One region of the Pseudobutyrivibrio sp. JW11 genome, then DNA from elsewhere that is predicted to be linked to it. Evidence: predicted binding sites of a transcription regulator. Region 1 holds the regulator's gene; the other holds the start of a gene.
The links. The regulator HrcA, encoded in region 1, represses chaperone genes, less so after heat shock. The targets are predictions, from matches to a motif close to TGTTAGCACTCNNNNNNNNNGAGTGCTAACA.

Region 1 (6,665 bases):
TTCCTTAGAAAGTCCTGTAGGAACCTGTACAACAAGTGTAACATACTGGTCACCACGAACATTTCTATTTCTAAGTGAAGGAATACCCTTTCCACGAAGTCTGATTGTTGTATCAGTCTGTGTACCAGGCTTAACCTCGTATGATACCTTGCCGTCGAGAGTATCAATGATAACCTCTCCACCAAGAGTAGCCTGCGCAAATGAAATAGGTGCTGATGAGTATACATCCATATCTCTACGCTGGAAAATAGGATGATTTTTAACGATTACTTCTACAAGTAAATCGCCTCTTGGGCCACCATTTCTACCAGGCTCACCCTTCTCACGAATACGAACGCTCTGTCCGTTGTCGATACCAGCTGGAATAGAAACAGAAATCTTCTTCTTGCGAGCAACATATCCAGTACCATTACAATCAGGACATGGAGTATCAATAACCTCACCTGTTCCCTGACAATCAGGACATGTTGTAACATTCTGAACCATACCAAAGAGTGATTGCTGAGACATCATTACACGTCCCTTACCACCACACTTTGTACATGTACGCTTGCTTGTACCAGGCTTTGCGCCTGTGCCATGACAAGCTGCACATTCGTCCTTAAGAACGATTTCAAGCTCTTTCTCACAACCGAAAGCTGCTTCTTCAAAAGTGATATGCACTGCTGCTCTAAGGTTTGCACCACGCATTGGACCATTTGAAGCACGGCCACCGCCGCCTCCAAAGAAGCTTCCAAAGATGTCGCCAAAGATATCGCCGAAGTCCATACCAGAGAAATCAAAGCCACCAGCTCCGCCACCGCCGTTTTCGAATGCTGCGTGACCAAACTGATCATACTGACGTCTCTTGTCTGCATCAGAAAGAACAGCATATGCTTCAGAAGCTTCTTTGAATTTCTTCTCAGCTTCTGCATCACCTGGATTCATATCAGGGTGGTACTTCTTAGCAAGCTTTCTATATGCACTTTTGATCTCACTATCTGAGGCTGTCTTAGAAACTCCAAGCACCTCATAGTAATCACGTTTTTGTTCTGCCATTTTTATCAATCCTTTATTACACTATAAGCTCCCCCGAAGGGGAGCTATTATTTATTATTTAGACTTCTTTGAAATCAGCATCAACAACATCGTCGTTTGCTGGACCTGACTGTGCACCTGCACCAGCGCCTGCGCCTGTGAACTGGCTCATATCTGGGCCTGCACCAGCTGCTCCCTGAGCTGCCTGTGACTGCTCATACATCTTTGCAAATACCTTCTGAGCTGACTCTGTAAGCTTCTCCTGAGCTGCCTTAAGCTCACCAATCTGTGAATCGCTCATCTCCTCTGGAGTCTGGTACTGATCAAGAAGCTTCTGAGCTGCTTCGATGTCAGCCTCAACTGCTGCCTTGTCAGCTGCATCAATCTTATCGCCTACTTCATCAAGAGCCTTCTTTGTCTGGAATACAAAGCTCTCAACATCGTTTCTTGTATCAACAGCTTCCTTACGCTTCTTATCCTGAGCCTCATACTCCTGAGCCTCTTTAACTGCCTTATCGATATCCTCATCAGACATGTTAGAACCAGCTGTAATTGTGATGTGCTGCTCCTTGCCTGTTCCAAGATCCTTAGCAGAAACGTTTACAATACCGTTTGCATCAATATCGAATGTAACCTCAATCTGTGGTACACCTCTCATTGCTGGTGGGATACCATCAAGTCTGAACTGTCCAAGTGACTTGTTATCCTTAGCGAACTGACGCTCACCCTGTACAACGTTGATATCAACTGCTGTCTGGTTATCAGCTGCTGTAGAGAAGATCTGGCTCTTCTTTGTAGGGATTGTTGTGTTTCTCTCGATAAGTCTTGTAGCAATACCACCCATTGTCTCGATTGAAAGTGAAAGTGGTGTTACATCAAGAAGAAGGATATCGCCTGCACCGGCATCACCAGCGAGCTTACCACCCTGGATTGAAGCACCGATAGCTACACACTCATCTGGGTTAAGAGTCTTACTTGGCTCGTGACCTGTAAGAGCCTTTACCTTATCCTGAACTGCTGGGATTCTTGTAGAACCACCAACAAGAAGTACCTTTGAAAGGTCTGAAGCGTTAAGACCAGCATCCTTAAGTGCCTGGTTAACAGGACCTGCTGTAGCTTCTACTAAATCATGTGTTAACTCATCAAACTTAGCACGTGTAAGGTTCATATCAAAGTGCTTTGGACCTTCTGCTGTAGCTGTGATGAATGGAAGGTTGATGTTTGTAGTTGTAGCAGATGAAAGCTCTTTCTTAGCCTTCTCAGCTGCTTCCTTAAGTCTCTGAAGTGCCATCTTATCTGTTGAAAGATCTACACCCTCAGCTGCCTTAAACTCTGCAAGCATCCAATCTGTAATCTTCTGATCGAAATCATCACCACCAAGTCTGTTGTTACCAGCTGTAGCAAGAACTTCGATAACGCCATCACCGATTTCAATGATAGATACATCAAATGTACCACCACCAAGATCGTATACCATAATCTTCTGCTCCTGCTCGTTATCAAGACCATAAGCAAGTGCAGCTGCTGTAGGCTCGTTGATGATACGCTTTACATCAAGACCTGCAATCTTACCAGCATCCTTTGTAGCCTGACGCTGAGCATCGTTGAAGTAAGCTGGAACTGTGATAACTGCCTCTGAAACTGTCTCACCAAGGTAGTTCTCAGCATCACTCTTAAGCTTCTGAAGAATCATAGCTGAAATCTGCTGTGGAGAGTACTTCTTATCGTCGATGATACGACCATTGTCTGTACCCATATCTCTCTTAATTGAAGAGATTGTCTTTTCTGCATTTGTAACAGCCTGACGCTTTGCTGGCTCACCAACAAGTCTCTCACCTGTCTTTGTAAATGCTACGATAGATGGTGTTGTTCTAGCACCTTCTGTATTTGCGATAACGGTAGGCTTTCCACCTTCCATAACAGCAACACAGCTGTTAGTTGTTCCTAAATCGATACCAATAATCTTTCCCATTTTTATTTCCTCCTATATATTACTTAGTTAGCAACCTTAACCATTGAATGACGAACTACTGAATCGTTGTACATGTAGCCCTTCTGGAATTCTTCTACGACGATGTTCTCGCCAACTTCCTCATCCTCAACATGCATTACTGCATTGTGGAAATCAGGATTGAATTCCTTTCCTACAGCCTCGATAGGCTTAACACCTGCTTCCTCGAGAGTTGTAAGTAACTGCTTGTATATCATGAGCATTCCATCAGCAAATGGATCCGCTCCCTCCTCAACTGTAGCAAGACCTCTTTCGAAGTTATCAACTACAGGAAGAACCTTTTCAATGATGGCCTTTGCGCCATTTCCAAACATCTGAGCCTTTTCCTGCTCTGTACGACGACGGAAGTTTTCGAATTCTGCCATCTGACGAGTAACTCTATCAGTAAGCTGCTCTATCTGCTCATCACGCTTATCTTTTTTCTTTTCTTTTTTCTTGAATGGCTTCTTGCCATCCTTTTCCTCTTTTGAAGATTCTTCTGAAGTTTTTTCCTCAGAAGCTTCTGTCACATCAGCTTCGGCTTCTTCAGCCATCGCTTCCGCATTTTCCATAGCTTCTTTAACTGCTTCTTCAGTAGAGAACTCTTCCATTTTTTCTTTATTCTCTGCCACGAATTTACATCTCCTTAATTTCTTTTATCCTTTATTTCTGTCAGCTTCCTGTTTCAGTAATTTATCTAGCTGACCTTTAAGACTTTTTATATTGTCAACAACATTTTCGTAGTCCATACGCTTTGGACCAACGATACCAATTGTACCTTTGACTCCATCGCCAAGCTCATATGTTGCTGTAACAATCGAACAATCCTTCATTGTTGATATTGGAGATTCGTCTCCGATATATACCTGAATTCCTGTGCTCTCATTTTCACTTGAGCTATCATTAAGAAGCTCTATAAGTGATTGTTTTTCTTCGAATGTATCTAATAATTCAGAAGCCTTCTTTGAATCTGCAAGCTCTGGATACTTGAAGATGTTGGTAGCACCTGAAGTATAAACCTGTAAATCATCGCCTTCAGTGATTGTCTCTGCTACGGTATCGAGTACCTGCTCTACAATCTCATCATGGATACCTGCCTGCTCCTTTAATCTGGATATAACTGCCAGATTAATCTGGTCAACTGTCAGGCCGTTAAGATTTGTGTTAAGAAGCATGTTAAGCTTTAACATTGTTTCATTATCAAGTGGCTTATCCACATTAATGATTTTGTTCTTAACGATGTTGCCATCCATGACAACTACTGAAAGTACCTGGTGTTCATCAACAGCTGAAAGCTGAACGAACTTTAATCTATTTGAAACAACTGAAGGAGCTGAAACTAATGTGGCATACTGGGTATTGTTTGCAAGTGTTTTTGCTACATTCTTGAGAAGGCTTTCCATCTTTTCTGTCTTCTCAATCATCCATTCCTGCATGTCAGCAACTTCTTTGTCCTTCTCAGCTATCAGGTTGTTTACGTAGAATCTGTAACCTTTATCTGAAGGAATACGACCTGCCGATGTATGCGGCTGAACTATATAGCCTAAATCCTCAAGATCTGACATCTCGTTTCGGATGGTAGCTGAACTAAGATTCAAATCAGTGTATTTTGATATTGTTCTTGAACCAACTGGCTCACCAGTTTCAAGGTAATTCTTAATGATTGCATTTAAGATTTTAACTTTTCTCTCATCTAGTTCGATATCAGCCATACATTCACCTCACTCCCACTCAGTTTTATGTTGTTAGCACTCATCTAATTGGAGTGCTAATCATTTTCTGATGTTAATTTACACCTAGGGTCCCCTTTTGTCAACCGCCTTAAGATATTTTTTATACTTTCTTTATTAATGTTATATAATTGTTATTTTTCCTAAGCTTTGGTAATATATGAGGGCAATCATTTTTGTAAATATCATCGTTTTTTGCAAAAATAATTACATTAATATAGAGGTGTTTTATGGATCAAAGTAAAATCAGAAATTTTTGCATTGTTGCACATATCGATCACGGCAAATCAACCCTTGCCGATCGTATCATACAGATGACTGGCACTCTTACTGAGCGTGAAATGCAAGCCCAGGTCCTTGATAACATGGATTTGGAGCGTGAGCGTGGAATCACAATCAAATCACAGGCTGTAAGAATCATTTATAAAGCCGATGATGGAAATGAATACATTTTCAATCTTATTGATACACCAGGTCACGTGGATTTTAATTACGAAGTTTCTCGTTCTCTCGCTGCTTGCGATGGCGCGATTCTCGTTGTTGATGCAGCTCAAGGTATCGAAGCGCAGACTCTTGCCAATGTTTACCTTGCACTTGATCACGATTTGGATGTTATTCCTGTCATCAACAAAATCGATTTGCCATCTGCAGATCCTGAACGAGTAATCGAAGAAATTGAAGATGTCATTGGTCTTGAGGCACAGGATGCTCCACAGATTTCTGCCAAGACTGGTCTTAATATACATGACGTTCTTGAAGCAATAGTTAATCAATTGCCACCACCATCAGGGGATGTTAACGCGCCTCTTCAGGCACTGATTTTCGATTCACTCTATGACCCTTACAAGGGCGTTATCGTATTTTGTCGAGTAAAAGAAGGCACATTAAAGGTTGGCGACAGCGTCAAAATGATGGCTACTGGTGCAGAATTTGATGTTGTAGAAGTAGGCTACTTCGGTGCCGGTCAGTTCATTCCTTGTGATGAACTCCCAGCTGGAATGGTAGGTTATATGACTGCTTCCATCAAAAACGTTCGCGACACTCGTGTTGGTGATACAATCACTCACGCTGATGCTCCTGCTACCGAGCCACTTCCAGGATACAAAAAAGTTAATCCTATGGTTTACTGTGGTCTTTATCCTGCAGATGGCGCTAAGTATCCAGATCTTCGTGATGCACTTGAAAAGCTTCAGCTTAATGATGCAGCTTTGCAGTTCGAGCCAGAGACATCAGTTGCACTTGGTTTTGGATTCCGTTGTGGTTTCCTTGGACTTCTTCATTTGGAAATCATCCAGGAGCGTCTCGAGCGAGAATATAATCTAGACCTTGTTACTACTGCTCCAGGCGTAGTTTACAGAGTTTACAAAACAGATGGCACAATGATAGAGCTTACAAACCCAAGTAATCTCCCTGATCCTAGTGAGATTGAATACATGGAAGAGCCAATCGTTGAGGCTGAAATCATGGTTACCAGCGAATACATTGGTGCAATCATGGACCTTTGCCAGGAGCGCCGAGGCCAGTATATTTCAATGGAATACATGGAAGAAACCAGAGCGCTTATCAAGTACACTCTTCCACTCAATGAAATTATCTATGATTTCTTTGATGCTCTAAAGAGTCGTTCTAGAGGATACGCTTCATTTGACTATGAAATGAAGGGATACATGAAGTCTGACTTGGTTAAGCTTGATATCCTTATTAATAAAGAAGAAGTTGATGCACTTTCATTCATCGTCTTCTCTGGTACTGCTTACGAGCGTGGACGTAAAATGTGCGAAAAGCTTAAAGAAGAGATTCCACGTCACCTTTTCGAAATTCCTATCCAGGCTGCAGTTGGTTCAAAGGTTATTGCCAGGGAAACTGTTAAGGCTATGCGTAAGGACGTTTTAGCAAAATGCTACGGTGGTGATATTTCACGTAAGAAA
Region 2 (6,665 bases), on a different contig from region 1:
TCTCTCCGTAGATTGAAAGTACAGGCTTAATCTTTAACAGTGAACCGATTGCAGCAACTGCTGGAGTAAGTCTTCCGCCCTTTTTAAGGTATTCTAGTGTATCTACAGTAATGTAGATAGTAGATAAAGACTTTATTTCCATAAGAGCATCACAGATTTCCTGTGCACTCTTTCCCATATCGGCAAGCTTTTTAGCCTCAAGTGCTGAGAGCTTCTGTGTAACTGAGATACGCTGGTTATCTACAACTACAACCTTGCCATCGTAATCCTCTGCCAGCATCTTTGCTGTAGCGCAAGATGAAGATAAACCACTAGACATAGGAATATAAACTATTTCATCATACTCTTTAAGAAGCTTATCCCATGTATCCATAAGATTTCCTGTGATAGGCATTGAAGTAGTAATCTCGCCGCCCTGTGTAAGCTTCTCATAGAACTGTTCCTGAGTTAAATCGATATCCTCATAATATAACTCACCATCAATATAAAAAGGCATAGGTATAACAAAAACTCCATAGTCCTTGGCCTGTGCCTGTGTAATGCCACTATTGCTATCTGTAAGAATTGCAACTTTGCTCATAAATCACCTCAAAAAATACTCTGTGTTAAACAAAAACACCGAGACTTATAATACCATAAGAAATAAATAAATTAAACAAGTATTATTAAATAAAATAGACATTCCTGGCTATCTTCACATGTATTCGCATTTTGAATACTGATACTATTCTCATGACTAAACAATTATTCATAATTGAATCCCTTCGGGATTCTTTCTCGGAGCAAGCTCCTAAAATTATTCATAATAGTTTAGCCACTTCTTCAAGTTAATAAATAATAAAGAGTGACTCCTTTACAAATAAATTTGACAGGAGTCACTCTTATATTATTTATTCCTTGAGAATAGTATCTTTATTTTAGTACATTCCACCCATGCCAGCACCTGCAGCAGCGGCAGCTGCAGCATCAGCAGCAGGATCTTTAATATCTGCAACAACAGACTCTGTTGTAAGAAGTGTTGCAGCAACAGAAGCAGCATTCAAGAGAGCTGTTCTTGTAACCTTTACAGGATCAAGAATACCAGCCTTAACCATGTTTACATACTCTTCGTTGTAAGCATCGAAACCAATACCAACTTCTGACTCACGTACCTTGTTGATAATAACAGATCCCTCAAGACCTGCATTTGCAGCAATGTAGAATAATGGAGCTTCAAGAGCCTTAACGATAACGTTTGCACCTGTCTTCTCATCGCCAGAAAGTGTATCAGCAAGAGCTGCAACTTCCTTCTGAACGTGGATGTAAGCAGATCCACCACCCTGGATGATACCTTCCTCTACAGCAGCACGTGTAGCATTAAGAGCATCTTCCATGCGAAGCTTAGCTTCCTTCATTTCTGTTTCTGTAGCAGCACCTACACGGATAACTGCAACACCACCTGCAAGCTTAGCAAGTCTTTCCTGAAGCTTTTCTTTATCGAACTCTGATGTTGTCTCATCAATCTGTCCACGAATCTGAGAAACACGAGCCTCGATTGCAGCCTTATCACCAAGACCATCAACGATAACTGTGTTCTCCTTGTTAACCTTTACAGACTTAGCACGACCAAGCTGCTCAAGAGTTGCATCCTTAAGCTCAAGACCAACTTCCTCAGAAATTACCTGGCCACCTGTAAGGATTGCGATATCCTGAAGCATTTCCTTACGTCTGTCACCATATCCTGGAGCCTTAACAGCAACAACGTTGAATGTTCCACGAAGCTTGTTAAGAATAAGAGTTGTAAGAGCCTCGCCCTCGATATCCTCAGCAATGATAAGAAGTCTAGCACCTGACTGGACAACCTGCTCAAGAAGTGGAAGGAGTTCCTGAATGTTAGAAATCTTCTTGTCTGTAATAAGAATATATGGATCATCAAGGTTTGCTTCCATCTTGTCCATGTCTGTGCACATGTAAGCAGATATGTAACCTCTGTCAAACTGCATACCTTCTACAAGGTCAAGCTCTGTCTGCATTGTCTTTGATTCCTCGATTGTGATAACACCATCGTTAGAAACCTTTTCCATAGCATCAGCTACCATCTGACCTACTTCATCATCACCAGCTGAAATTGCAGCAACACGAGCGATCTGCTCCTTGCCATCTACAGCCTTAGACATTTCAAGAATAGCCTTAACAGCACAATCTGTAGCCTTCTTCATACCCTTTCTAAGAACGATTGGGTTTGCACCAGCAGCAAGGTTCTTCATACCTTCCTTTACCATAGCCTGTGCTAAAACTGTAGCTGTTGTAGTACCATCACCTGCTACATCGTTTGTCTTTGTAGCAACTTCCTTTACGAGCTGAGCACCCATGTTTTCGAATGCATCCTCAAGCTCAACATCCTTAGCGATTGTAACACCATCGTTAGTGATAAGTGGAGCACCGTAAGACTTTGCAAGAACAACGTTACGTCCCTTAGGTCCAATAGTAACTCTAACTGTATTTGCTAATTTATCTACGCCTGCCTCAAGAGCCTGTCTTGCTTCAGCGCCATACTTAATTTCTTTTGCCATAATAATCTACCTCTTTTCCTAAATATTATTCTACAACTGCAAGAATATCATTCTGACGAACGATAATGTACTCCTCGCCTTCAAGCTTAACTTCTGTACCAGCGTACTTTGAATATATAACCTTCTGACCTTCCTTAACCTGCATTGTGATTTCCTTACCGTCAACAATTCCGCCAGGGCCAACAGCTATAACCATAGCTTCCTGTGGCTTCTCCTGTGCTGCAGATGCAAGAATAATACCAGACTTTGTAGTCTCTTCTGCTTCGCACTGCTTTAATACAACGCGATCTGTTAATGGAACTAATTTCATTTTATATTACCTCCTAATTTAAGTATCAGATTCATTTATTAGCACTCCATTCAGTCGAGTGCTAACTACAAAGAGTATAATAGGATTCTCTCGAATCAGTTGCAAGCAATTATGGTTAGTAGTTTTCGAAAGAATCCTATAAAAAGCTCTTATTTTCTCTTTATTTCTCGTTTTTTCTCATTATTAAACTTTTAGGTAGCTTAGAAAGCAGAGAATGCTTAAGACTATCGCCACCTGCAGCCACAAGTTTGCCAAATACATCCAAAATCAAAGCCTGATTCTTCGGATCAAGAGTTTGTATCTCTTTTGTTAGCGACGCAATAGACCTGACTTTACTAGATGTAATCTGCGAAAGCCTTGTAGCCCCTGACGAGCTAATAAGCGATGAAAAGAAAACATCACCAAATGCCGCCCTGGTCTCATAATCAAACTGAACAGCCCATTTCTTGATGACTTCATCAATTAAAACTGAAGACGAGGCAACTGCATCTACCTGTTCAAATTTATTGCGTTTTATCTGCCAGCTCAATGGGTCATGCTGGTTAATCCCCTTTGCATCACTGACAACAACCTGCATCTTAGCCTCTGTATACATAAGCATTCCAATAATAGATTCTTCCGGAATAAACTTATGAACTCTATTAATCATAGCTTTATAAGCAGGCTTTTTGAGGACTTCCGGAATAAATCCAGGTCCATCAAAATTATACACTTCTAAGATACTATCCTGTATATGGCCCCTGCAGAATGTGCTTCCATAAACAGCAAAATTACCGCCCTTTGAATGGCCACCAATTCGAAGCTTTTTCATTGTCCTTGCAAAATTGGTATTGAGATAATCTGCCGCCTGAAGCTGACCGCCAGTGCCTTCAGAAAAGCACATGTTAAAATCTTCTTTCCACCCAACAAGTGTATCGTCAGTTCCTCTGAAAGCAACAAAAATAGTGCCATCAGGCAAATAAAAACTGCAAACAGCAAACTGAGTCTGTTTCCTAGCATCAACATCATTAACAAAACCTGCAAGCTTCATTCCACCAAATCTTTTAGAATTAGCCATTTTAGGCATAATAAAGGGAGCAAGCTTAGTCATAGCTGTTCTTGCCATCAAACCTTCTTCTGTGAATTTTTCAAAAAAATTTTTGTTGAGATCTTCTATTGAGATTTTTTCTTTAATGCCAGGACCAGGCACTAAACCATCAAAAGGTGTATACACCAGCTCACAAAGAGCCAGTGCATCCACCTCATTAAACGGATCTATATCGAAAGGGACATCCCCTCTCCAGTCAAGATAATCAAAGATGTTAGCCATACAACATACTATTCCTCAAATAAAGCATCTGAGCCAGCCTCAGGCTGCGACTTTGTTTCTTCAGTAAACTCAACAACAGGCTCTTCTTCAAAGATAGATTCATCTACTTTGTTTTTGCCTGAGATTGGAGAATCCTCCATGTTGCGATTAAAGTTTCTATTAGAATCCTTTTTATGATCCCTAAGGCCAATCACCATAAGTAACAAAGAAAATAGAGAAAATGATCCTACCACTACTAAGTAAGCGCATGCATAAACATTTCCATCAAAAATCTTGATAGGTGTTAATAGCAGGTAAATGCTTGCGGCAATTGTAGCTGCTCCGAGAATCAAGCTTAAGAACCAAGAGCCTCTTTGAATGTGGAACAATGCAAATGACTGCTGAAGCATAATTGCACCAAAGACCACGCCAATGAGACAAACAAGGGCATCAATAAATGCTGAAACAACATCCGCATTTACGATAAAAACTGCACCTATTACGACAAGGATGACACCCATTGTAAAACCATAGCTAGTGATTCTCGTAAATTCATGATTAAAGAAATATTTAATCATGTAGTACATTCCAAAACAAATAAATAAAATACCAAAACCTAAAATAGAGAATGAATATACCACTTTTGAAATAAACTCTACATTAAGTGTGAGCAAACAAATACCAACAGCCAGGTAAGCAATCGCTCCGATAATATTGGCAATCAAGCCTGCCTTTGAGTCCTTAATTTCTTCTTGTGTGTGAGCCATAGTCTCCTCCTTAGTATTGATTAAGTGATAATAATCAGTATTTAACCAAATAATATAGCAGTAAGATTTATTAAACAGTGAGCAATAATGCACATGGATAAACGTTTATTTTTAATATACATAAATCCAAGGGCTGCTCCCATCAATACTGCATATATGAATTGTACTATATTATTGTGTAGAATTCCAAAACAAATTGAGGAAATCACTACCGCTGGAACCGGGCCATACCATAAGCATAGCTGGCCTGTTAGAATCCCTCGCATTAATAATTCCTCCAATATCGGAATTACTAAACAGTTGCATAACACCTTCATTAATAAATCGCCATCAGTAAGTATGCTATTGGCTCTGGCAAAGCCTGCCGACGATTCAACCAAACCACTATGGGTCAGAACTACGTTAAGTAAAACTGCCACTGCTACTGTTGCCACAACCCATATCGCATATACGAAGACTTGCTTTTTGTTTTTAACAGTCTCCGGAATAAGCTTTGGAACATTTGAATAAATAATATACATTGGCACAATGCAAACAATGCCTGCTATAAGCAGACATGAAAGCTTGCCATATTTATCTCCTATGATATCAAGAAGCAACGAAACTCCCAGCTGATATACAAAGAAATAAACAAGCAATGGATATATAATTTGAATGATTCTATTCTGTCTAATTTGATTCAATGTATTCAAGCACCTCATTTGGATAGTCTAAAATAGTCACCGCTCCAGCATCTTCCAAATCCCACTTTGAACCAAAGCCCCAGGAAACACCAATGCAATCGATTCCTCTTTGTGCTGCACCTTCTGCATCAAACTTAGTATCACCAACAAGAACTGTTTCTTCCTTTTTGTGCCATGGTGCACGCGAAAAGCATAAATCAATAACCTCTGCTTTTGTATCTATGGATGCATCCAATGTTGCTCCACAAATATCAGTGAAATAATGGTCTATACCAAGCTTTGCCAATAGCTTTCTAGCTGTAGGTTCAGGCTTTGAAGTGCAAACAAAAAGACAATAGCCTCGTTTGTTTAATGCATCAAGAAGCTCTTCTATGCCAGCGTAAACCTTGGCATTGAACATACCATTTTCCTTATCATAGTACTGTCTGTAAGCGGCAACAGCACCATCAAAATCCTCATCCTTAATATGCAAAAGCTTCGGAAAAGAATATGTAAATGGTGGCCCTACGCATTTACGAAGTGTAACAAAATCCGGAATATCGTATCCGTATTTTGTAAGGGCAACCTTCAGCCCCTCAATAATACCAGGAGCTGAATCAACAAGTGTGCCGTCTAAATCAAAATAAACATTTTTTATCATTTCTTAACGCCCTTTGTGTCTCTGCTTGCGATGTGAAGTCGTCCGATTGAAACAGTTTTGTCTTTAACCTTAACATCTACATTTTCGCCTTCGCCAAGAATGTAAATATTAATAAGCTCGTCACCCTTGCCAAGTTTCATTCCACGGACACCAACTGCTGTCTTTTTCTTTTCAGGAATGGTGTCTCCTTCAATTCGAAGGAACATATCCTTTGCAGACTGCATTACAACAGAGCTACCAGGATTAAGCTTGCCAACACAGATAACCTTATCGTCATCAGCAAGTTTAGTTGCAGCAATTTGCTTTCTAGTAACGTCAAATTCTGCACCTTCAACAACCTTAATCATAGATTGCTTAGTGCCGAATAAAAGTCTTGATTGGATAATGTTAGCCATTGAATCTGCAAAGATAAGATTCTGCTTTGT

Region 2: a site for HrcA is predicted at 2,899-2,929, ahead of BM102_RS03725 (co-chaperone GroES). Genes of this name have one in related genera too.

What each region holds. Positions count from the first base shown of each region.
Region 1 is NZ_FOWB01000006.1:28,601-35,265, reverse strand. Features, by position in the region: gene dnaJ (molecular chaperone DnaJ) at 1-1,038, opposite strand, end outside; gene dnaK (molecular chaperone DnaK) at 1,097-2,989, opposite strand; gene grpE (nucleotide exchange factor GrpE) at 3,013-3,618, opposite strand; gene hrcA (heat-inducible transcriptional repressor HrcA) at 3,664-4,719, opposite strand; gene lepA (translation elongation factor 4) at 4,968-6,665, shown strand, end outside.
Region 2 is NZ_FOWB01000002.1:306,795-313,459, forward strand. Features, by position in the region: gene BM102_RS03715 (DegV family protein) at 1-580, opposite strand, end outside; gene groL (chaperonin GroEL) at 918-2,552, opposite strand; gene BM102_RS03725 (co-chaperone GroES) at 2,578-2,862, opposite strand; gene BM102_RS03730 (Mbeg1-like protein) at 3,023-4,171, opposite strand; gene BM102_RS03735 (DUF308 domain-containing protein) at 4,180-4,917, opposite strand; gene BM102_RS03740 (CPBP family intramembrane glutamic endopeptidase) at 4,959-5,600, opposite strand; gene BM102_RS03745 (HAD hydrolase-like protein) at 5,587-6,240, opposite strand; gene BM102_RS03750 (DNA gyrase/topoisomerase IV subunit A) at 6,237-6,665, opposite strand, start outside.